Regions from separate parts of the Mycetocola sp. 2940 genome, predicted to be linked through region 2. Evidence: predicted binding sites of a transcription regulator. Region 2 holds the regulator's gene; the other holds the start of a gene.

Region 1 (11,670 bases), on a different contig from region 2:
GGATGCAGCACGTTGAAGCCCTGCTGGCGCCAGTACCGCGCGACGACGTCGCCGAGGCCGAACGCTTCGGCGTGGCCCATGTGAAGGTCACCGGACGGGTAGGGGAACATGTCGAGCACGTACTTGCGCGGGCGCTTGTCGGTCTCGTCGTCGGTCGCGAAGGGCTTCATCCGGTCCCACACCGGAAGCCACTTCTCCTGGATGGCGGCGAAATCGTACTTCTGTCCGACCTGGGTCTGCTCGTCGTGTGACACGTAACTCTCATTCATCGGTGTGGGGACGACTGTTGGGTGCGTGGCTCTGCTCCTGAACCCGAGGTCCAGAGAACTAGCCTACTTCCTGTTCCGCCGCCCCCAGCGCGGCGAGAAGAGCCGCCGCTTTCACGTGTGTCTCCTCGATCTCCTCGCCCGCGACCGAGAGCGCGGTGATACCGCCGCCCGTTCCGACGGATGCCCCGTCGGCGTCGATCACGATACTGCGGATCACCATGGCGAGATCAACGGCGCCATCTGCCCCGAGATAACCGAATGCCCCCGAGTAAATGCCGCGTGATCCCGCCTCCAGCCGGTCGAGGATCGTCATGGCGGAGATCTTCGGAGCCCCGGTCATCGAACCTGCGGGGAAGGCAGACTCGACGGCGTCGATGGCGCTGACGCCGTCGGCGAGTCGCGCGGTCACCGTTGAGACCAGCTGATGCACCTGGGCATAGCTCTCCACCGAGAGGAGCTGTGTCACTGCGACGCTGCCGGTGATGGCCACCCGGCCGAGGTCGTTGCGCATGAGGTCGACGATCATCAGGTTCTCGGCCCGCTCCTTGTCGCTGCCGAGGAGTTCGGACTCCAGTTGCGCGTCGTGTTCGGGGGTGGTTCCGCGTGGTCGGGTGCCCTTGATCGGGCGGGTCGTCACGGTGCCATCCGGCGTGACGCGGAGGAATTGCTCGGGTGACGAACTGACGAGGGCGGTTCCGTCGATCACGATCAGCCCGCCGTGGTGGCTCGGGCTGGCATGCCGCAGCCGCCGGTACACGTCGAGGGGGTCGAAGTGCCCGTCGACGCGCACCTCGTTGGTCAGGCATAACTGGTACGCGTTGCCGCGACGAATTTCCGCCTGGGCCTCGGCGATGAGTGCGGCGTAGGTCGGTGCCGGGTGCCTCCAGCGCGCCGAGTGGAATTCGGTCAGCGCGGGCGGTGCGACGGGCGTCTGGTCGGGAAGGCCGGCCAGCCAGTCGAAGGACGACGTTGTCGCTCCAGCGTCACGTCGTTCGACAGCGGTGACAGTACGTGCAGCGTGGTCGAAGACGAGCATCCGGGCTGGACGGAGGAATGCAGCATCCGGGTAGCGCGACGGATGAGCCGGGGTCCGGTTGGTGTGTGCTCCGGCTTCGTATCCGATCCAGCCCACCCACCCGGCGGTGAACTCCCCCGCCGGCGCCAGGGTCCCCGCCGTATCCGTCCGTTCGGCGGCAAGCTCGGCGCGAAGGGCGTCGAAGATGGTGGAGTGAGTGGTCTGCGTGGCGTCGCGTGAGGTGGCAATCCTCGTCGACCGCGTGACAGTGCCTTCGATAACGGAAGCAGTGAGGAGTTCGGCGCCGTCCCCCAGATAGCTGAATCCGGTGGAGGCGTGGACGCCACTGTCGAGCCAGAACGCTCGCGGCGATGAGGCGAAGACTGCGAGGTAGGCGATTTCCGGGTCGACCCAGCTGCTCAGTTCTCGCGACCTCAGGCTGGATTCCACGCCCTCAACCTTAGATTGTGCGGACAGCCGTTGAGATTTGCGCAGACCGTCGGTGATCCGTCGATATGTCGGTTCATGGTCGTGAGTCGATATGTCGCTTCATGGTCCTGATCCGAGAAACGGTCTTGGATCGGGTTCCCGGGCCAGCACCGGAGATACCGGCACCGGAGATTGTTTTGGTCCGGAAGGTGTGCTGGTTGAGCGATCCGGCGGCGTAGTGCATGCCTTAATCGGAGGCTGCGGCCGCTGGCGGCCCGGGTGGAGGCTGACCGGGTGGAGGCTGACCGGGTGGCGGCTGGCCGGGTGGCGGCTGGCCGGGTGGCGGCTGGCCGGGTGACGGCTGGCCGGGTGGCTGCTGGCCGGGTGGAGGCTGAGCGGGTTCGGATGGTGGTCGGCCGGGTGACGTCGGACCGGGCTCGGGTGACATCGGCTTGCCCGGCGACGGCGGACCGGGTTCCGGTGGCATTGGGCCCAGTTCAGCTGGCAGCGGGCGGGCCATCGGCACGTCTGGTGACAACTGACCGGGCTGGGGCGGCGAGAGCTCGGCTGGCCCGCCCGGCGGCCCTTGATCGGTTCCCGCATCCGAGGTGACCTCGGAGTCAGCGGTGTTTGCCGTGCCCGCGGCAGCTGCCCCGTTCCCGGGTTCTGCACCATTCGCGGCGGCGGCGGCGCGGCGTCGGGCGCGGTCGAGGGGGGATTTGCTGCGTAGCGGGATCGGTTTCTGGTCCGGGTCGACGGTCGGCGGTGGCACGGCGAAGTAGGTGGTGCCGTCGCGGATGATTTTCCAGCCGTTGTTGTGGATCAGCATGTGGCATCGCCGGCACATCAGGATCCCGTCGGCGAGGTCGGTTTTGCCGTCGTCGGCGACCCATTCGTCGATGTGGTGCGCTTCGGTGTAGGACGGTGGTCGGTCGCAGTCGAGGAATCCGCAGCCGCCGTCGCGGATGGCCAGGGCGATGCGTTGTTTCGTGGTGAAGCAGCGTTGTTCCCGGCCGACGTCCAGCGGGGTGCCGGCCTGATCGACGGTGACCACGGTGATGCCGCTGATGCAGATCTGCCGGTCGATGAAACTGCCGGGGACGGCGTCCCCGGTCTCCTCGAAGTAGCCGTTCCCGGTCGCCGTGGTGGTTCCGGTGGTGGTTCCGGTGGTGGTTCTGGTGTCGGTCGATGCGGGTGCGGTACTGCTGGGCAGGTTGTCTTTGGTGACGATCACCCGGACGCCGGGCTGGCGGGAACCGAAGGCGAGGGTTCTGTCGGCTTCGGAACCGGCTTTGAGCAGGTCGATCATCAGGTCGAACACGATCTGGTCGTTGCTGCGGCTGTCGGTGCGCAGTTTCTCCGCCCTCGCGGCTTCGTCCGGGTCGACGAACCGGGGCCCGCCGCGGCGCGGGCGCATCGCGGAACCGACGATCGCGTCGACCCAGGCGGCGGACTCCTCATCGAACTGCACCCACGCCGTCCGGGCGCCCTCCCGGGTGCGGCTGAACCGCCAACTCCGGTTCTCGTAACGCTGGTCCCAGCGGATCTGCACCCCGGCCGGGTCGATCTCGTCGCGCAACTGCCGGGCCCGCCGGCCCAGCTCGTCGGCGTTCACCCCGGCCGCGTCCGTGACGATCTCCACCGCCGCGGCCCGTAACGTCTCAGCGTCGACCCGGTCGTTCGGCTCGCCCAGGACACGCATCACGATCGTCACCGCCTCGGTCCGCAGAACCCCGTCCCGGACGGCCCGGGTCAACGGTTCATGCCACGGCAGCACCGGCCGGACCGGCGGCAACGATGGCTCCGTACCGGGTTCGGCACCGGGTTCTGCACCGGGTTCTGCACCGGGTTCGGCACCGGGGTCGGCACCGGGGTCTGTACTGGGGTCTGTTCCGGTGTCGGTCTCGAACAGTGCAGCACCAGCCGGGCCTGTGCCCGGGCCGGTGGGGTACCCGGCAGCGGCGGCGGTGGCGGCATCCGCCTCACCCATCGCCCCGCCGAGCTTCACCTGACGGAACGCCTCACCCCGGGTCGACCCGGTCAGCCGCTGCATCATGTCGACCGCGGTCCCATCGCCGGTGGACTGCGCCAACCCGGCATAACCCAGCGCCCGCTCGGACCGTTTCGCGATCACACCGGCACCGGCGGCGAGGATCGCGTCGAACTCCGACCGGGCCCGCGCCGCCTCCGTCAGCAGCGCCTGCACCTCACCGTTGTCGGCCCGGTCGATCAGCACCGTCAACGGCACCGCGCCTGCCGAACCCGACACCGCAGATCCGGACACCGCAGTTCCCGACACCGCAGTTCCCGACACCGCAGCACCGGTTAACGAAGAACCGGTACCGCGGAACTCCGCGATACCGGCCGACGAAGCGCCCAGAGAACCGGGCGCCGCCTGGAGCTCCTCGGCGACCCTGCCCTCGAACACGGCCAACCGATCGGACACACGCAGTGCGACCTCACGGACCTGCTCGGACATCTTCGCCATGCCCCCATTCTACCCAACACCCACCGACATTCGCAGATATGTTCGATACAACTGTGGATAACTCAAGCAGGGCAATCTGGGTCTCAACCGAATTTTCACTTAGGTAAGGCTTACCTATAGAGTTTCAATCATGCTCGGTCTCGACCTCACCCTCTCGTACAACGGCTCCCCCGTTGTCCACGGTGCGACCCTTGCCCTCGAGCCCGGGCGGATCACCGCACTCGTCGGGCCGAACGGCAGCGGAAAGTCCACCCTGCTCCGGGCATTCGCACGGCTGCACCCGATCGACGCCGGCGGTCTGTTCCTCGGTCCACGCGATCCGGAATCCGCTCAAGCAGTCACCGCCGAGTCAGGCGCGGATGCCAGCGCTATCGGCAAGCGGGAATTCGCCCGCCGTGTCACGCTCCTGGCTCAGAGCCGGCCGACGCCCACCGGCCTGAGTGTGCGTGAGGTCGTCGAATTCGGCCGCCACCCGCACCGCGGTCGCTGGGCTCGCGCCGATGAGAAGGGTACAGCGATCGTGGACCGGGCGATGACGCTGACCGGGATCGACACGCTCGCTGACCGACCGGTCGACCGGCTCTCCGGCGGCCAACTCCAGCGTGTCTGGCTTGCCGGATGCCTCGCCCAGGACACCGATGTCCTGCTTCTGGACGAACCGACCACGTACCTCGATCTCCGCTACCAGGTGGAATTGCTCGACCTCATCCAGGATCTGGCGGCCGTTCACGGCGTCACGATCGGCGTCGTGCTTCACGACCTGGATCAGGCGGCGGCGATCGCGGACACCGTCGTTCTGCTCGAGGCAGGCCGTGTGCGCGCCGCGGGCACGCCTCTCGAGGTGTTCGACACCGAGCTTCTCAGTTCCGTCTACGGCATCCGCGTTGACGTCCACGTCGACGCCCGAACCGGGCGAATCCGCACCAATGCCCGAAGCCGGCACGAGCCAGCACCGCTGCCAGCCGTCTCACCGACGACCCTCCGCGCCCCCATTCCCGCCTGACCGCCCGGTCGTCGTCCCGCCCGCTGCAACGCGCCAACACTCACGAAGGAAACCCATGACCTCGCGCCCAATCGCACTCGTCGCTGCCGCGGCTGCCACAGCCTTGCTCCTCTCCGGCTGCGGAACGACCGAAGCCCCGGCCAGCTCGGAAGAGACCACAGACGGAATCACAATCACCGATGACCGCGGCGAGAAGATCTCCCTCAGCTCACCGGCGACCGACGTTGTCGCTCTCGAGTGGAACACGGCCGAGAATCTCGTCGCCCTCGGAGTCATGCCGGTCGGCGTCGCCGATGTCGAGGGCTACGGCACCTGGGTGAAGGCGGAGAACCTCGACGAATCCGTGACGGATGTCGGCATGCGCGGCGAACCCAGCATCGATTCCATCGCGGGGCTGGCGCCGGATCTCGTCGTCACGACCTCGGATCTTTCCGAGAGCGCGATCGCCCAGATCGAGGAGTTCGCTCCCGTGCTCGTTGTGCGCGGGGCGGATGCCTCGAACCCGATCGGCCAGATGGAAAAGAACCTGACCAACATCGCGGTCGCCACAGGCACGGAGGACAAGGCTGAGGAGCTCCTCGCAGCGTTCGACGCCAAGGTCGAAGAGGGAGCCACGGCTCTTGCCGATGCCGGCGTCAGCGGGAGCGAGTTCGTCATGTCCGACTCCTGGGCGACTGGCGGCCAGGTCTCGGTCCGTCCATTTGCGAAAGGCGCCCTCCTCGCAGCGGTGACCGAAGAACTTGGCCTCGTCAACGCGTGGACCGGTGAGGGAGACAAGGACTACGGCCTTGGCTCGACCGACGTCGAAGGCCTGACCTCGCTCGGCGACGTGCACTTCTTCTACATCGCCGGCGGCGGGGTCGACGCTTACGCCGAAGAGCTCGCCGACAACGCGGTCTGGACCTCGCTGCCCTTTGTGCAGAACGGCAACGTGCATCGCCTGGCCGACGGCATCTGGATGTTCGGCGGCCCCTCGTCCATGAACGACTACATCGACGCGGTCGTTGCAGCCGTCACTGAGTAGCCCTCCTGCATCCGTCCGGCGTTCCACGGCGCCGGACGGAGCGGGAGTCCGGCGACTCCGACTCGGCGTCCTCTTCGTCACTGGGCTCGTTCTCGCGGCGGTCCTTTCCGCCGTGCACCTGACCCAGGGCACGGCCGGAGTAGATGGCTCCGACCTCATCGCATTCCTCACCGGGTCCGGTGACGAACAGTCCGGTGCGGTGCTCGTGTCCTCACGGATGCCCCGGCTGCTCGCCGGCCTTCTCGTCGGCGTCGCGCTCGGTGTGGCCGGCGCCGTGATGCAGACCGTCGCCCGGAACGTGCTGGCCTCCCCCGACACCCTCGCTGTGAACGCCGGCGCATACCTGGCGATCGTCGTCGCGGCGGCCTTCGGTGTCACCTTTCCCCTGCTCGCGCAGGGGCTCGTCGCCTTCGTGGGTGGCCTCGCGGCGGCCGCGCTCGTGCTCGGCCTGTCAGCAGGGGGCGGCAGCGGAACCGTCCGGCTGGTTCTCGCCGGTTCCGCGATCGCCCTCGCCCTCACCGCCCTCACCACCGTGCTGATCCTCCTCTTCACCGAGGAGACAACCGGAATGTATGCGTGGAGCGCCGGGTCCCTGGCCCAGACGGGCCTGGACGGGGTGTCCCGTTTCGGACCGGTCGTCGCGGCCGTCGTGGTTGCCCTGCTTCTCCTCGCCCCCAAACTCGACCTTCTTCTGCTCGGTGAGGATGCGGCATCCGTTCTGGGTTTGCGCGTTCGCGGCACGCAACTGGCGGCGATACTCCTCGCCGTCCTCCTCTCCGCGGCATCCGTCACCATCGCAGGCCCCATCGGCTTCGTCGGCCTTGCGGCACCCGCACTCGTCCGCCTGCTCGCGACCCGCGCTCCAGGCTTGCAGCGGCACCGGATGCTGCTCCCCGCGTCAGCGCTGATGGGTGTGATCGTCGTGCTCGGTGCGGATGTCCTGCTGCGGATGCTGTTCGGCGGCCAGGCCGGCGTCGACGTGCCGACCGGTGTGGTCACCACCCTGTTCGGAGCCGTCTTTCTCGTGATCCTGGCCCGCCGGATCAGCGGCGCGGTCGACCAGCCCCCAGGTGGGACCCAGGGCCGCCCGACGTCGACACACACGCGGCGGATGATTCTCGTCGCCCTCGCGGTCGCGCTCGTCACACTGTCGGCACTGTCGCTGATGTTCGGCGACACCAAACTCCTCGGGGGCGACCTCCTCAACTGGGTCACCGGCCAGTCCGGCCCCCTCGTCAGCTTCGTGATGGACACCCGCCTTCCTCGCGTGCTGGCAGCCGTGCTCGCCGGAGCAGCGCTGGCGCTGTCGGGCACGATCGTCCAGGCCGTCGCCCGGAACCCCCTGGCCGAACCGGGCATCCTCGGCGTCACGGGAGGCGCCGGACTCGGCGCCGTCGTCGTCATCACCCTCGCGCCGGTCGCGAGTTTCTGGCTCGTCACCGTCGGAGGACTGACCGGCGCGGCACTCGCCTCTGCGCTTGTCTTCGGGCTTGCGGCATCCGGTGGTCTCAACAGCCAGCGGCTGATCCTGATCGGAATCGGCGTGTCAGCGGCCGCCGCTGCTCTCGTCAGCATGCTCATCATCTCAACAGACCCCTACAACGGCGCCAAAGCGCTGACCTGGCTCTCCGGCTCGACCTATGGCCGGACGCTCCCGCAGCTCGTGCCGCTCGCCGTCGCGCTGGTCGTCGCGATCCCTGTGCTCGGAGCCGTCCACCGGGAACTCGACATCCTCGCGCACGACGATGACACCCCACGACTTCTGGGTATCCGGCTCGGCAGGACTCGCCTGCTCCTGCTTTCAGTCGGCGTCGTTCTCGCCGCTGCGGCGGTCGCTGCCGTCGGCGTGATCGGTTTCGTCGGCCTCGTCGCCCCGCACGCTGCGCGCGCGCTGGTCGGTGGACGCCATCACCTCGTTCTGCCTACCGCTGCGCTCCTCGGGGCTCTGCTCGTCTGCGTCGCCGACACGCTCGGGCGTACCGTCATCGCGCCGGCTCAGCTTCCGGCCGGCCTGCTGACCGCGCTCGTGGGCGCACCCTACTTCGTCTGGCTGCTCTGGCGGTCTCGCCGATCGAGCTGACCGAAGGTCGTCGTCCAGACTGGGCTCGTACACTGCGAGCATGACGATCGGGACGAGACTGACGGATGCCGGAATGCGCGCGATGAACGCCGTGCATCGGGCTCTCCTCGCCGTCTCGGGCGGCCGCCTCGGCCGGCGTGCAGGTCGCATGCTCGTGGTCGAACTGCATACGACCGGTCGCTCGTCAGGCCGTCGGCGTTCGACGATGCTCACCGCCCCGATCCACCGGAACGGCCGGTACGTCCTCGTCGCCTCGAAAGGCGGAGACGACCGCAATCCCGAGTGGTACGCCAACCTTCGTGCGCACCCCGACGTTGAGCTCACCGTCGACGACGTGACACGGAAATTCACCGCACGCACGGCATCCGACGAGGAGAAAGCGGACCTGTGGCCCGAGATCGTGCGTGCGTACCCCGGCTACGAACGGTACCGCCGCCGGACCGGCCGCAACATCCCGGTGATCATCTGCGAGGAACAGACCACCGGAGCCTGACCAGGATGGCCACCGCGATCACGCTGGGAGCGAGCCGGCCTCCACGAGAATGCCGTCAATCACCGAAACGCGACGGTCGACGAGGCCCGCGGGGATGTCCCCGTGCGAGATGAGCACGACCGTGTGGTCGGAGCTGGCCCGGAGGAGATCCTCCAGCAACGCTTCAGCAAGATCGGCTTCGACGTTCGCGGTCGGTTCGTCGAAGACGATCACGGGGAAGTCGCGAAGCAGGGCCCGGGCCAGCGCGATCCGCTGGGCCTGGCCTCCGGAGACGAGCGATCCGCGCTCCCCCACCCGCGCATCGAGGCCGCCCCGGTCCGCGACCCAGCGGCCCAGGCCGACCCTGTCGAGCACATCGAGGAGATCCGCGTCCGTGGCTGTTTCCCTCGCGAACAGGAGGTTCTGGCGAACGCTCTCATCGAAAAGGTAGGGAATCTGCTCGCACAGTCCGACGACGCCGCGGACGGTCTCGACGGGGAGTTCCCGAACATCCTGCCCGAACAGGCGATAGCTTCCCGAGTACTCGAGAAAGCGAACGAGCACGTGGGCGAGCGTGGTCTTCCCAGCCCCGCTGGCGCCCTCGATGAGCACCCGCTCGCCGCGCCGCACCGAGAAGGACGGAACGCTCAGCGCCGGCACTGTCGCGCCGGGCCAGCGGGCGGCCACAGCACTGAGGTCGATGGCAGGCGCCGCCGGGTCCGGCATCCGCTCGCTGGAACCACCACGGCACGCGATCTCGGTCGGCGCCTCGTTCGGTGCGACCCGGGCGATGCGCTGGGCGCTTGACCGCACCTGGCGCCACGCGCTGACCGCGAGCGGAACGGATGCGACCACCTCGAAAACCGCGAGGGGCACGAGAACGATCACCGCGAGTCCGGGACCGCTGAGGCCTCCGCTCCCTGTCTCCGAGAGCGCGGGGATGCCGGCGACAAGCGACCACGCGACGGCCAGTCCTGAGAACAGGGACAGAGCCGCGGCAGCGATTCCCGCACCCAGTGACCGGGCGGTGAGCGCCCGGGTGAGATTCCGATCCGCGGCGGTCACCTTCTCGCGTCCGGCCTCCTCGGCGCCGTAGGCGATGAGAACATCGATGCTCCCGAGGTAGTCGAGCAACGCGTCGAGCAGTGCCGCGCGCTTCGGTGCGAGGGTGCGCTCAGCGGATGCCGCAACGCTGCCGGCGACGACAATCCCGATACCAAAAGCGGCCACGAGGGCTACCGCGAGGCCAACGGCAGCGGTCGGCGATAGGAGCGCGACCACCCAGACGGCGATTGCTGCGACGCCGACCGATGTGAGCAGCGGCTGGACGACGCGCAACGGCAGGTTCTGCAATTCGTCGACATCCGAGACGAGCGACGACAGGAGTGAACCGCGGCGGGTGCGACCGAGGCCGTCCGGCGCGAGCGGGATCAACCGCTTCAACAGGTCGACACGGACCGTTTCGAGCTGACGGAACGCCGCGTCGTGGCTGGCGAGGCGTTCCAGATAGCGGAAGAAGGCCCGTCCGAGCGCGAACGCCCGAACGCCGACGACGGCCATCGACAGGTAGAGAATTGGGGGCTGTTCGGCCGCCCGGGTGATCAGGAAGGCGCTCGTGGCGAGGAGCGCGACCGTCGAGAGCGCGGCGAGAACGCCGAAGACAACGCCCCAGACCCATCCCGCGGTGCGCGGTTGCGCGGTGGAGAGGATGGAACGGACCTCGCGCGCATTCACGCCACCGGGCCGCACGTGGGCCCTCATGGTGCACCCGCCAGGACGCGTGGTTCAACGGTGAGAACGGCATCCGCCCGCTCGATCACGGCCCGCCGGTGGCTGACGACGACAACAGCGATTCCGCTGTCAGCGAGTACGCGGAGCCCGTCGAGAAGCGCCGACTCGGTCCGGGTGTCCAGCGCCGAGCTCGGCTCGTCGAGCAGGACGACCGAGCAGCCGCGGTCGAGGCTTCGGTAAATGGCCCTGGCGATGCCCACTCGCTGCGCCTGCCCGCCGGAAAGACCGGCCCCTGCCACGCCGACCGCCAGCTCGGGCGAGATCTCGGGCGCAGCTGCCAGATCCAGCGCAGACCGCACCCGCTCGGGATCCATCTCGGCACCCAGCGCGACGTTGTCCGCGACGGAGCCGACGACGAGCGAAGGCCGCTGGCCGGTCCAGGCCAGCCACGGGCGTTCGTGTGCCGACGACAGGATGGTCGTACCGTCGAGCGCGATGGTCCCCGTGTGCGGCGCGAATCCGAGGATGGCGCCGAGAAGGCTCGACTTGCCCGCGCCGCTCGCCCCGACGATGACCGTCACGGTGCCGATGGGGAATTCCCCCGAAACGGGGGCGAGCACCGGCCCGTTGCCGTAGTCGACGGAGACAGCCGTCAGGGTGAGGGTGCCGGATGCTGCGTCCGCCTGGGCGGCCAGCGCCGCGGCATCCGCCGGGCGCTCCTTCGCGAGATCGAGGACCTCGAAGGCGTCCTCGGCGGCAGCGACACCCTCGGCCGCCGCGTGGAAGTTCGTGCCGACCTGGCGCAGCGGGAGGAAGGCTTCAGGGGCGAGGAGCAGAACGAAGAGCCCGACCGAGAGCCCCATCGATCCGTCCACGAGCCGCAGGCCGATCGACACGGCGACGAGCGCGACCGAGAGACTCGCGGCGAGTTCGAGGGCGAAGCTCGAGAGGAACGACACCCGGAGGACGCGCATCGTCTGGGTCCGGTAGTCCCGCGTGATCGACCGCATCCGGTCGACCTGGCGCCGTTCCCGTCCGAAGATCTTGAGGGTCGCAAGGCCGCCGAGCGTGTCGACGAAGCCTGAGGAGAGGTCGCCGAGGATGGTCCACTGGCGTCGTTGCACTGACTGGGTGGCCAGGCCGATGAGGATCATGAAAA
Region 2 (11,670 bases):
AGATCCAGGCGCTCGTCGACGACGGGGCGATCGAAGTCACCCTGCTGGGCCAGAACGTCAACTCCTACGGCGTCGAGTTCGGCGACCGGCAGGCCTTCGGCAAACTCCTCCGCGCCGCGGGCGAGATCCAGGGACTCGAGCGCATCCGATTCACCAGCCCGCACCCGGCCGCTTTCACCGACGACGTGATCGACGCCATGGCCGAGACCGGCAACGTGATGCCGCAACTGCACATGCCGCTGCAGTCCGGTTCCGACCGGATCCTCAAGGCCATGCGCCGGTCGTACCGCAGCGAGAAGTTCCTCGGTATTCTCGACCGGGTGCGTGCGCAGATGCCGCACGCCGCGATCTCCACGGACATCATCGTCGGGTTCCCCGGCGAGACCGAGGAAGACTTCCAGGAGACCCTGCGTGTCGTCGAAGCCGCCCGCTTCGCGACCGCGTTCACGTTCCAGTACTCCATCCGGCCCGGCACACCCGCGGCGACCATGCCCGACCAGATCCCGAAGGCGATCGTGCAGGAGCGCTATGAGCGGCTCACCGCCCTTCAGGACCGGATCAGCCTCGAAGAGAACCAGGCCGTCGTCGGACGCGAAGTCCAGCTGCTCGTCGCCGTCGGCGAGGGCAAGAAAGACGCAGCGACACACCGGATGTCCGGCCGCGCCGAGGACTCACGGCTCGTGCACTTCGACGTGCCCGAGGGCTCCGAGATCCCACGGCCCGGCGATGTCGTCACGGTGCGGGTCAGCCAGGCCGCGCCGTTCTATCTGATCGCTGACACCGCCGACGGGCAGCCGCTCCGGGTCCGCCGCACCGCCGCGGGAGACGCCTGGGATCGTGCCCAGGCTGAGTCGTGCGGGGTCCCCGCGCCGGCTGCAGCGACACCCGGCCGGGTCTCGCTGGGGCTTCCGTCCCTGCGGGTCGGCCCCCCGGCATCCGTCGCGGGCGCCACCACTCCGATCTACGACCAGTTGGACGGTCAGCGCTGAGTCCTGCAGAGGCCGACGTGATCTGCATCATCGGCCCCACCGGCACCGGTAAGTCAGAGCTGTCGCTCAATCTGGCCGAACGTCTCGCAGCAGCCGGTCGCCCGGCCGAGATCATCAACGCCGACGCGATGCAGCTGTACCGCGGCATGGACATCGGCACAGCGAAACTTCCGCCCGGCGAGCGGCGCGGCGTCCCGCATCACCTGCTCGACGTGCTCGACGTCACGACGGAATCCACCGTCGCCCAGTATCAGGCGGATGCCCGCGCGGCCGTCGACGACATCGTCGCGCGCGGGGCCACGCCGGTCCTCGTCGGAGGGTCTGGCCTCTACGTCGCGAGCGTGATCTACGACTTCCAGTTCCCCGCATCCGACAAGGCCATTCGGGCCCGGCTCGAGGCGGAACTCGAGACGGAGGGCGCCGGTGCCCTCTACCGCCGGCTTGCCGCCCTGGATTCCGCGATCGCGTCGCGGATCGGGTCGCAGAACACCCGCCGGCTCGTGCGCGCGCTTGAGGTGGCCGAGCTCACCGGGTCACCGGTCGCGGGCATGCTTCCGGAGGAACCCGTCTACTGGCGGCGGACCCGCATCGTCGGCCTCCGAGCGCCACGCGAGGAACTCGTCGCGCGGCTCGACGAACGCGTCCGCGGGATGTGGCGGGGCGGGCTGCTGGACGAGGTCCGTGAACTCATACCGCAGGGGCTCGAACACGGAGTCACCGCATCGCGGGCGATCGGTTACGCCCAGGCACTGCAGCAGCTCGCCGGCACCGCGACCGAGGCCCAGGCGATCGAGCAGACGCAGCAGTTGACGCGGAGGTACGCGCGCAGGCAGGTGAGCTGGTTCCGCCGCTACGCCGACATCGTCTGGTTGGACTACGACGCGCCCGACCTCGTCGACGCTGCCGTCGCATCCGTCACGAACTGACGAACGGGCCCAGCGTGTCGATTCGCCGTGGGATGTCGTTCACGTCCTCCGCGAACGACAGAGTGTGGTGAGTCGGGCGTTCACGGGCGTTCTTCTCGATCGACCGGGCCCACATGCTCGTTCACGGGATTGGCCCGGGATGTTGCTCACCGTCGTGCTGCATGGCCCAGGTGGCCCGATCGACGATTCGCCGACGCTGGGGCCTCGACGGGTGGCTCGATTCGCCACGGTGTGCTGCCCACGTCGCTCCGGAGCGACAAAGTGCGGCATCTCGGTGCGTTTGGGGCGCTACGCCGCGTGGCGCATGTCCGACACCGATGGCGAACGCCGTGCCGGGGGTGCCCCGGGACGAACCGTAGACTTGGCCCATGGCATTCACGCTCCCGTTCACCAAGGGTCAAGGCACCGGCAACGACTTCGTCCTCTACGCTGACCCCGAGGGAGCCCAGCCGCTGACCGCCGAGCAGATCACCGCGATCTGCGATCGGCACTTCGGAGTCGGCGCAGACGGCGTCATCCGCGCTGTTCGCTCAGCGAACCTCGACGCGGGCGCCGCGTCACTCGCTGAAGACGAGAACGCCGAGTGGTTCATGGATTACCACAACGCCGACGGATCGATCGCGGAGATGTGCGGCAACGGCATCCGGGTGTTCGTGCGGTACCTGCTCGACCAGGGCCTCGCGACGCTGGAGTCGGGGGATACCCTCCCCATCGGCACGCGCGCCGGGGTGCGCGACGTGCAGAAGTCCACCAACGGGTTCCAGGTCGACCTCGGCCGCTGGGCGCTCGACGGCGGCGAGCCTCTCGTGCGTGCCAAGGAACTCAAGGTGGCGCGGCCCGGGCTCGGCATCAACGTCGGCAATCCGCACGTTGTCGTCGCCCTCGCCGACGAGTCCGAACTCGCATCAGCAGACCTCAGCTACGTGCCGCGGATCGAACCGGAGCCCATCGACGGCGCGAACGTCGAGTTCGTGGTGCCGCACGACCCGCTGGTCACCGACGGCGTCGGCCGGATCACCATGCGGGTGCACGAACGCGGCAGCGGGGAAACGCTGTCCTGTGGAACCGGGGTCGCTGCGGCAGCGCTGGCGACCCGGCACTGGGCTGGTCCGACAGCGCCGAACCAGTGGCGCGTCGATGTGCCCGGCGGAACCCTCGGTGTGCGGATGTTCGCAACCCAGGACGGCGAGCACGTCGGCTTGAGCGGCGCCGCAGAACTCGTCTACACCGGAACACTCCAGCTGGGCTGAGCTCAGTCGCTGTGCCGGCTCGCGCGCAGCACGCGGTAGCCCTTGCTGATCGCCTCGCGCGTCACGTCGAAGGTCTCTGCGAGCTGCTCCTGCAGCCAGCGGTGCAGGCTGTCGGCGCCGAGGTTCTTCTGCACCACGAGCCAGGCGTCGGAGCCGGGCGAGAGCCGGGGGAGCCAGTGCTCGAGCATCTCGTGCAGGGCCTGCTTGCCGATCCGGATCGGCGGGTTCGACCAGATCGAATCGAAGACGAGGTCCGCTGGCACCTGGTCGGGCAGCACAGCGCGCACATTCGTGAGCCCCAGCTTCTCAGCGTTCATCCGCACCAGTTCCAGCGACCGTTCGTTGACGTCGACGGCCCACACCGTGGCATCCGGCGACGCGAAAGCGATCGTGAAGGCGATCGGCCCCCAGCCGCAGCCGAGGTCGAGGATGTTCCCCGTCGCGGGAGGGCGGGGTGTCTCGCTGAGGAGCACCTGGGTGCCCTGGTCGATGCGGCCCGGGCTGAAAATGCCGTTGGCCGTCGTCAGTTCGCGGTCGGCGCCGGCGAGATGCACCGTGACGGTCCGCAGTTTGAGTTCGGTGGCGGGCACCCCGGTGAAATAGTGATCGCTGGACATACCCGAACGTTACTCGACCGCACGCGTTAGGGTTAACTCTGATGACCACCCCAAGCGACACCACAGATCTTCCCGACGGCGACGACGCCGTGACGCGCGTGCTTCGGAACGCGGAGACACGCGCATCCGGCTACTCCCTGTTCGGTTCAGGCAAGGCCGAAGCGCTCGACACCGATTCCGGCTTCGGCGCGACCGCTGATGCCGGCCACGACGGTGAGCAGCTCGACCGCGAGGACCGGCAGGCGCTCCGCCGCGTCGCGGGCCTGTCGACCGAGCTCGAAGACGTCACCGAGGTCGAGTACCGGCAGCTGCGCATTGAGAACGTCGTGCTCATCGGCATCTACTCGCAGGGATCCCTGCAGGATGCCGAGAACTCGATCCGCGAGCTCGCCGCCCTGGCAGAGACGGCCGGAGCCGTCGTGCTCGATGGCATGCTGCAGCGGCGGCCGAACCCAGACCCGAGCACGTTCCTCGGCAAGGGCAAGGCCGATGAGCTCCGCGACATCGTCGCCGCGCTCGGCGCCGACACGGTCATCGCCGACACCGAACTCGCGCCAAGCCAGCGACGCGCGCTCGAGGATGTCGTCAAGGTGAAGGTCATCGACCGCACCGCCGTCATCCTCGACATCTTCAGCCAGCACGCCAAGAGCCGTGAGGGCAAGGCGCAGGTCGAACTCGCGCAGCTCGAATACCTCCTCCCGCGTCTGCGCGGCTGGGGTGATTCGATGTCGCGCCAGGCCGGTGGACAGGTCGGTGGCGCCGGGGCCGGAATGGGTTCGCGCGGACCTGGTGAGACGAAGATCGAGCTCGACCGCCGCCGTATTCACACCCGGATGTCGAAACTCCGCAAGCAGATCAAGGGCTTCGGTCCCGCACGCGAAGCGAAACGGGCGAACCGCCACCGCTTCGAGGTCCCGTCCGTCGCCATCGCCGGCTACACCAACGCCGGCAAGTCGAGCCTCCTCAACCGGATCACCAAGGCCGGCGTGCTCGTCGAGAACTCCCTGTTCGCCACGCTCGACGCCACGGTCCGGCGCACCCAGACCGACGACGGCCGGCTGTACACGATCTCCGACACGGTCGGCTTCGTCCGCAACCTGCCGCACCAGCTGGTCGAAGCGTTCCGGTCAACCCTCGAAGAGGTCGCCGAAGCGGATGTCATCGTGCACGTCGTCGACGGATCGCACCCCGACCCCGCGGCCCAGTTGATGACCGTCCGCGACGTCATCGGTGACGTCGGCGCCCGCGACATCCCCGAGCTCGTCGTCTTCAACAAGAGCGACCTCGTGAACGAAGACGACCGGCTGCTCCTGCGCGGCCTCGAGCCGAGCGCCATCTTCGCCTCTGCACGCACGGGTGAGGGCATCCCGGAGATCCTGGCAGCACTCAGCGACCTTCTGCCGAGCCCTTCGGTCGAACTGGACCTCCTCGTGCCGTACGACCGCGGCGATGTGATCTCGATGCTGCACCGGCGCGGACGGGTCGACCACCTCGACTACCTCGAGGAGGGCACCCACGTGCGCGCGATGGCATCCGAGGAGCTCGCCGCCCAGGTTTCGGAGTTCGCCCGGACGTCCTGACCGGGCTGCTGTTCGGTCGCGATCGGCTGTATGCGGCGTTGCTCGGTCAAAAACGGTCAAGGATCGCGTCGATCTTTGACCGTTTTCGCCGGAGCACGGTGTTGATGCTGGCGTCAGACGGAGCGCAGGACCGCCACGATCTTGCCGAGCACGTCGGCTTCATCGCCGAGGATGGGCTCGAAGCTGGAGTTGCGGGGGAGCAGCCAGGTGTGGCCGTCGCGCTGGCGGAATACCTTCACGGTGGCCTCGCCGTCGAGCATCGCTGCGACGATGTCGCCGTTCTCGGCCGTCTGCTGTTGGCGGACGACGACCCAGTCGCCGTCGCAGATTGCGGCGTCGATCATCGACTCGCCTGACACCTTGAGCATGAAGAGCTCTCCCTTGCCGACGAGCTGCCGGGGGAGAGGGAAGACTTCCTCGACCTGCTGGTCTGCCGTGATGGGCACACCGGCGGCGATCCGGCCGACGAGCGGAACCATCGCGGCGTCACCGACCGGCGTCGTGTTCTCGAAGTCGACCTCCGCGGAGGGCGAGGGCAGGTCGATGAGGATCTCGAGGGCCCTCGGGCGGTTGGGATCGCGGCGAAGGTAGCCACTCAGTTCGAGTTGGTTGAGCTGGTGGGTGACGCTCGACAGGGATGCCAGGCCGACGGCATCGCCGATCTCGCGCATGCTCGGCGGATAACCGCGGGAGCTCACGGAGCGCTGGATGACGTCGAGGATGGCCAGCTGCTTCTCGCTGAGACTTTTGCGCCGCCGGGTGGTCGGCTTGTCGGCGAGAACCCGCTTGGCCTTTGTGCCGGGAGACCCAGCCGTACCAGCGGCATCTCTCTTATTGAGCGTCATGTCACTCCCGTCTGGCGGGCGTTGCCGGCCAATGTCAGTGGTCGCTGGTTGGGTATCAACCATCAGCAGAACTCTAGACCCGGCACCCCCGCGCAGCAAACATCTGTTCGAGTGTGTCGAGAAAAGAATTCATGAAAGTACGAATACGCACTTGAATGTTCGAACAATCGAATATATATTCGGAACACAGCTTCGTATCCGGCTCCCCCGGCCGGGAGTCGGATACGAACACTCCGAACCACCGCTTGAGCACCGTCAGCAACGCAGGAGGCACACCATGAGCACAGCAGTCATCACACCGATCCGCCCGGCACTCTCGTCCCGTCAGGCAGCGATGCGACCGTCGCCCGTGGTTGCGTCGCGCGCCGCAGCAGAAGCCCCGGAGGGCACCGGCCGCATCCGCCTCACCCGCCGTGGCCGCGTCGTTTTCACGTCGCTCGCCGCCGCTCCGCTGATCGCGGTCGCCGCCTGGCTCGGGGTGAACGCCCTTCCCGCCGTTGCGACGTCAAGCCCGAGTTCTGTCGTGTTCGAATACGCGACGATCGAGTCCGGCCAGTCGCTCTGGCAGTTGGCGTCGAGCATCGCGCCCGAGGCCGATCCCCGTGATGTCATCGCCGACGTCATGCGCCTGAACCAACTCGACAGCTCGACCGTCTCACCCGGGCAGCGAATCGCCATTCCGGAGCAGTACTCCAGCAACTGAGCCGACGGCGCCGCGTCTTTCGCGTCGCCCACCCGGCACCGTCCGCCCGGCACCGCCGCCCGGCACCGCCGCCCGGCATCGACCGCCCGGCACCGGGGGGAGTCGCCCGCCGGTAAACTTGGCGGGTGAGTTCCCTTGAGTCCCTGCCCATCCGCGACGACCTTCGCGGCAAGACGCCCTATGGGGCTCCCCAGAAGAGCGTCCCCGTGGCACTCAACGTCAACGAAAACACGCACCCCATTCCCGAGGTCGTGGCTCGTGACATCGTCACCGCCCTTGCCTCCGCCGTCCTCGGAGCCAACCGTTACCCGGACCGCGAGTTCAGCGATCTCCGCGACAGTCTCGCCGGCTACCTCGGGCACGGGCTCACCCGCGACAACCTCTGGGCGGCCAACGGCTCGAACGAGGTTCTCCAGCAGGTGCTGCAGGCTTTCGGCGGCCCCGGGCGCACTCTCCTCGGCTTCGCCCCCACCTATTCGATGTACTCCCTCCTCGCTTCGGGAACCGGAACGACTTGGATCGCCGCCGAACGTGATGCCGAGTACGAGTTGTCGCCGGCCACCGCCGCTGCGGCCGTGTCGGAGGCGAAGCCCGACATCGTCTTCCTCTGCTCGCCGAACAACCCGACCGGAACCCCGCTCGCGCTCGACACCATCAAAGCGGTCTACGACGCAACCGACGGGATCGTCGTCGTCGACGAGGCGTACGTCGAGTTCGCGCCACATGACATCCCGAGTGCGCTGACGCTCCTGCCCGGGCGGGATCGTCTTCTCGTCTCACGCACCATGAGCAAGGCATTCGCCTTCGCCGGCATCCGCGTCGGCTACCTGGCCGCCGATCCCGCCGTGACGGATGCCCTCCGTCTCGTCCGACTGCCCTACCACCTCTCCGCCCTCACCCAGGCCGCCGCGACCGCCGCGCTCTCGCACAGCACGGCAATGCTCGCCATGGTCGACGAGATCCGGATCCAGCGCGACCGGATCACCGCCGGCCTGACCGAGATGGGGTTCCACACCTATCGCAGCCACAGCAACTTCGTGCTGTTCGGGGGAGTTGACGACCCGCACGCACTGTTCGAGGCGCTGCTGGAGCGCGGCATCCTGATCCGTGACATCGGGTTGCCCGGCCAGTTGCGCGTCACCGCCGGGACCGAAGCAGAGACCACCGCATTCCTCGACGCGATGGCCGCGATAGGCTCGAAAGCATGAGCACCGACCAGCGGACCGCCCGCATCCAGCGCGAAACGAGCGAGTCCAGCATCGACCTGTCGATCAACCTCGACGGCACAGGCACGAGCGACATCCACACGACGGTGCCGTTCTACGACCACCTGCTGACGGCATTCGCGAAGCACTCGCTGACCGACCTCACGGTGCACGCCAAGGGAGACACCGACATCGATGTCCACCACACGGTGGAAGACATCGGCATCGCGCTCGGCCAGGCGATCCGCGAGGCCCTCGGCACGAAGTCCGGCATCTCCCGGTACGGTGACGCCCTCGTTCCCCTGGACGAGGCACTCGTCCAGGCTGTCGTCGACATCTCGGGCCGGCCGTACCTCGTACACTCCGGCGAGCCTGCTGGTTTCGAATTCCACCTCATCGGCGGCCACTTCACCGGGTCGATGGTTCGCCACGTGTTCGAGGCGATCTCCTACAACGCGGCACTGACCGTCCACGTCCGTGTGCTCGGCGGCCGTGACCCGCACCACATCGCCGAAGCAGAATTCAAGGCGTTCGCCCGCGCGTTCCGCCAGGCCAAGGCACTCGACCCCGAGGTGACGGGGATCCCGTCGACGAAGGGCTTGCTGTGACCAAAGGACTCTCCCCGACTGTCGTCGTGCTCGACTACGGCAGCGGAAATGTGCATTCCGCGGTCAAAGCCCTCGAAGCGGCCGGTGCCACTGTCGAACTCACCGGCGACCGCGCCCGGGCGTTGGAGGCCGACGGACTCGTCGTGCCCGGAGTCGGCGCGTTCAGCGCCGTGATGGAGCAGCTCAACGCCTCCCGCAGCGCGGAGGTGATCGATCGGCGTCTGGCCGGCGGTCGCAAGGTGCTCGGTATCTGCGTCGGCATGCAGGTGTTGTTCGAACACGGCGTCGAACGCGGCATCGACACCGAAGGCCTCGGCGAGTGGCCGGGTGCTGTCACCGAACTCGATGCCCCGGTTCTCCCGCACATGGGTTGGAACACCGTTGACGCACCTGAGGATTCGGTTCTGTTCGCCGGGCTCCGGGAGGAACGCTTCTACTTCGTGCACTCCTACGCGGCGCAGCAGTGGACGCTCGAGGCGACGCACCCGTTCCCGGCGCCCCGCGTGACCTGGTCTGAGCACGGCGCCCGCTTCGTCGCCGCCGTCGAGAACGGACCCCTGTCCGCCACCCAGTTCCACCCCGAGAAATCGGGCGAAGCCGGCATCCGGCTGCTGCGCAACTGGGTCGGCACCCTTTCCACAGACTGACGTACGTCCCTGCGGCACGCTTGTGCCGCGCCCGAAATCAAGGATCAATCATGAGTGAGTTCAACACGACCCCGAAGCTCGTCCTGCTTCCTGCGGTCGACGTCGCCGACGGCAAGGCCGTGCGGCTGACCCAGGGCGAAGCCGGCACCGAGACCAACTACGGTGACCCGGTCGATGCGGCCGCCGACTGGGCAGCGCAGGGAGCCGAGTGGATCCACCTCGTCGACCTGGATGCCGCGTTCGACCGAGGGAACAACGCCGGCGTGATTCGCAAGGTGATCAAGCAGGTCCGTGGCGTGAAGGTCGAACTTTCCGGCGGCATCCGCGATGACGCGTCGCTGGAGGCGGCCCTCGCGACCGGCGCCAAGCGCATCAACCTCGGCACGGCGGCGCTGGAGAACCCCGAGTGGGCTGCCAACGTCATCGGCCAGTACGGCGAGGCTGTCGCCGTGGGTCTCGACGTCCGGGGCACGACACTCGCCGCGCGCGGCTGGACCCGCGAGGGCGGGGACCTGTGGACCGTCATCGACCGGCTCGAGCAGGCGGGTTGCGCACGGTACGTCGTCACCGACGTCACCAAAGACGGCACCCTCCAGGGACCGAACCTCGACCTCCTCCGTCAGGTGCTGGCGCGCACGAACCGACCCGTGGTCGCGTCCGGCGGTGTCTCGAGCCTCGACGACCTCGTCGCGCTGCGCTCGCTCGTGCCGCTCGGCCTCGAAGGGGCAATCGTCGGCAAGGCCCTCTACGCAGGAGCGTTCACGCTGGCTGAGGCGCTGGATGTCGCATCCGACTAACCCCGCGGACTCCGCCGGACAGGCCTGGGAGGGCCGCTCGTTCGGAGACCACGTCCCGTCGACCGATGACGGCTCCGCACCCGAGCACCTGATCGACGCGCTCGCGCGCTTCTCGGCCGGCGAATCCGGCGAAGCGGATGTCGTCGACGCGTTCCGCACGGCACGTCTCCTGATTCCGTTGGTCGCGCACGCCGGCGACGTCGGAATCGGGCCGAACGGCCAGAAGGTCGACAAGACGCAGGAACTCTCGATCGTCACGGTGCAAGGGCCTGACGGGCGTAACGTCCTGCCCGTGTTTTCGTCGGTCGCCGCGATGTCCGCGTGGAACCCGACGGCGCGTCCGGTGCCCGCCGACGGCATCCGGGTGGCGCTTGCGGCCGCAAGCGAGAACACCGACTTGGTCGTCCTCGACCCGACGAGCGCGACCGAGTTCGCGATCCGTCGCCCAGCGCTGTGGGCGATCGCCCAGTCCGAACCCTGGCAACCCGGCTACGCGAACCCCGACGTGCTCGACGCCTTCCTGACCAGCGTGCGGTCAGAACTCGCCGTGCTGAACGTGCGGCTGGCTGCCGGCGACCCGTCTGCGCGCCTCGGTGGGCCCGAGGTCGTCGTGCATCTGGAACTCATCGACGGTCTGACGCGCGCGGAACTGGACACGACACTGAACCGGCTCGCGCAGCGCTGGGCAGCGAACGACGTGATCGCCACGCGGGTCGATTCGCTTCGCGTGAAGCTCGAAGCCTCGGCCTGAAACCGGCGGGCGGCCGAATCCGCCGCTTCTGGCCGGTTGACCTCGCCCCGGTAGGGTGGTGCGATTGACACCCGAGGGAAGGACTCGCCGATGCCGCAGCCAACAGGACAGGTGACTCGTGGGACCGATGGAGCCTTTGAGCTCACACTGACACGCACCTTCGACGCCCCCGCATCGGATGTGTGGGCGAGTCTCACGGATTCGACGCGAACCGCCGAATGGCTGGGGCCGTGGCGGGGTGACGCCGGAGTCGGCAAGACCGTGGAACTGCGGATGTCGTTCGAAGAAGGCGCTGACTGGAGCGCTGTGCGCATCGACGCGTGCGACCCTTCGCGTGTCATCCGGGTCACCGTATCGGGAGCAGGCCTGGGCGAGGAATGGCTGCTCGAGGCCCGCCTGGCAGAGAACGACGGGCAAACCGAGCTCACGTTCGTCCACTTCCTGTCCGACCCGGCCGTCGCCGAGACAAGCGGACCCGGCTGGGAGTACTACCTCGACATGCTCGTTGCGTCCCGCGCCGGCGTCCCGCGTCCCGAGTGGGACGATTACTTCCCCGCCCAGCTCGAGTACTACTCCGAGCAGGTCCGACGCGCCACAGCCTCCTGACGTCCCGATCACGGGGTGCCTGGGCGGGGACCCGTGCGCCATACTGACCACATGACGCAAGATTCTGCCTCTGGCCGCCCGGCCCGCCGGAACCTGATCATCCTCGTGTCGGTCATCGCGGCGCTCGTTCTCGTGTCACTTCTCGT

What was found. The regulator LexA, encoded in region 2, represses DNA repair genes until DNA is damaged. The targets are predictions, from matches to a motif close to TCGAACANNTGTTCGA.
Region 1: a site for LexA is predicted at 4,232-4,247, ahead of ABIE24_RS15625 (HNH endonuclease signature motif containing protein). Genes of this name have one in related genera too.

What each region holds. Positions count from the first base shown of each region.
Region 1 is NZ_JBEPSK010000016.1:33,879-45,548, reverse strand. It holds gene leuS (leucine--tRNA ligase) at 1-254, opposite strand, end outside; gene ABIE24_RS15630 (anthranilate synthase component I family protein) at 328-1,734, opposite strand; gene ABIE24_RS15625 (HNH endonuclease signature motif containing protein) at 1,961-4,201, opposite strand; gene ABIE24_RS15620 (ABC transporter ATP-binding protein) at 4,332-5,204, shown strand; gene ABIE24_RS15615 (iron-siderophore ABC transporter substrate-binding protein) at 5,260-6,228, shown strand; gene ABIE24_RS15610 (iron ABC transporter permease) at 6,209-8,308, shown strand; gene ABIE24_RS15605 (nitroreductase/quinone reductase family protein) at 8,349-8,801, shown strand; gene cydC (thiol reductant ABC exporter subunit CydC) at 8,820-10,541, opposite strand; gene cydD (thiol reductant ABC exporter subunit CydD) at 10,538-11,670, opposite strand, start outside.
Region 2 is NZ_JBEPSK010000013.1:30,419-42,088, reverse strand. It holds gene miaB (tRNA (N6-isopentenyl adenosine(37)-C2)-methylthiotransferase MiaB) at 1-989, shown strand, start outside; gene miaA (tRNA (adenosine(37)-N6)-dimethylallyltransferase MiaA) at 1,007-1,915, shown strand; gene dapF (diaminopimelate epimerase) at 2,284-3,165, shown strand; gene ABIE24_RS14455 (class I SAM-dependent methyltransferase) at 3,168-3,782, opposite strand; gene hflX (GTPase HflX) at 3,824-5,362, shown strand; gene lexA (transcriptional repressor LexA) at 5,476-6,207, opposite strand; gene ABIE24_RS14440 (LysM peptidoglycan-binding domain-containing protein) at 6,485-6,910, shown strand; gene ABIE24_RS14435 (histidinol-phosphate transaminase) at 7,036-8,118, shown strand; gene hisB (imidazoleglycerol-phosphate dehydratase HisB) at 8,115-8,723, shown strand; gene hisH (imidazole glycerol phosphate synthase subunit HisH) at 8,720-9,370, shown strand; gene priA (bifunctional 1-(5-phosphoribosyl)-5-((5-phosphoribosylamino)methylideneamino)imidazole-4-carboxamide isomerase/phosphoribosylanthranilate isomerase PriA) at 9,421-10,167, shown strand; gene ABIE24_RS14415 (SseB family protein) at 10,151-10,918, shown strand; gene ABIE24_RS14410 (SRPBCC family protein) at 11,009-11,524, shown strand; gene ABIE24_RS14405 (LpqB family beta-propeller domain-containing protein) at 11,576-11,670, shown strand, end outside.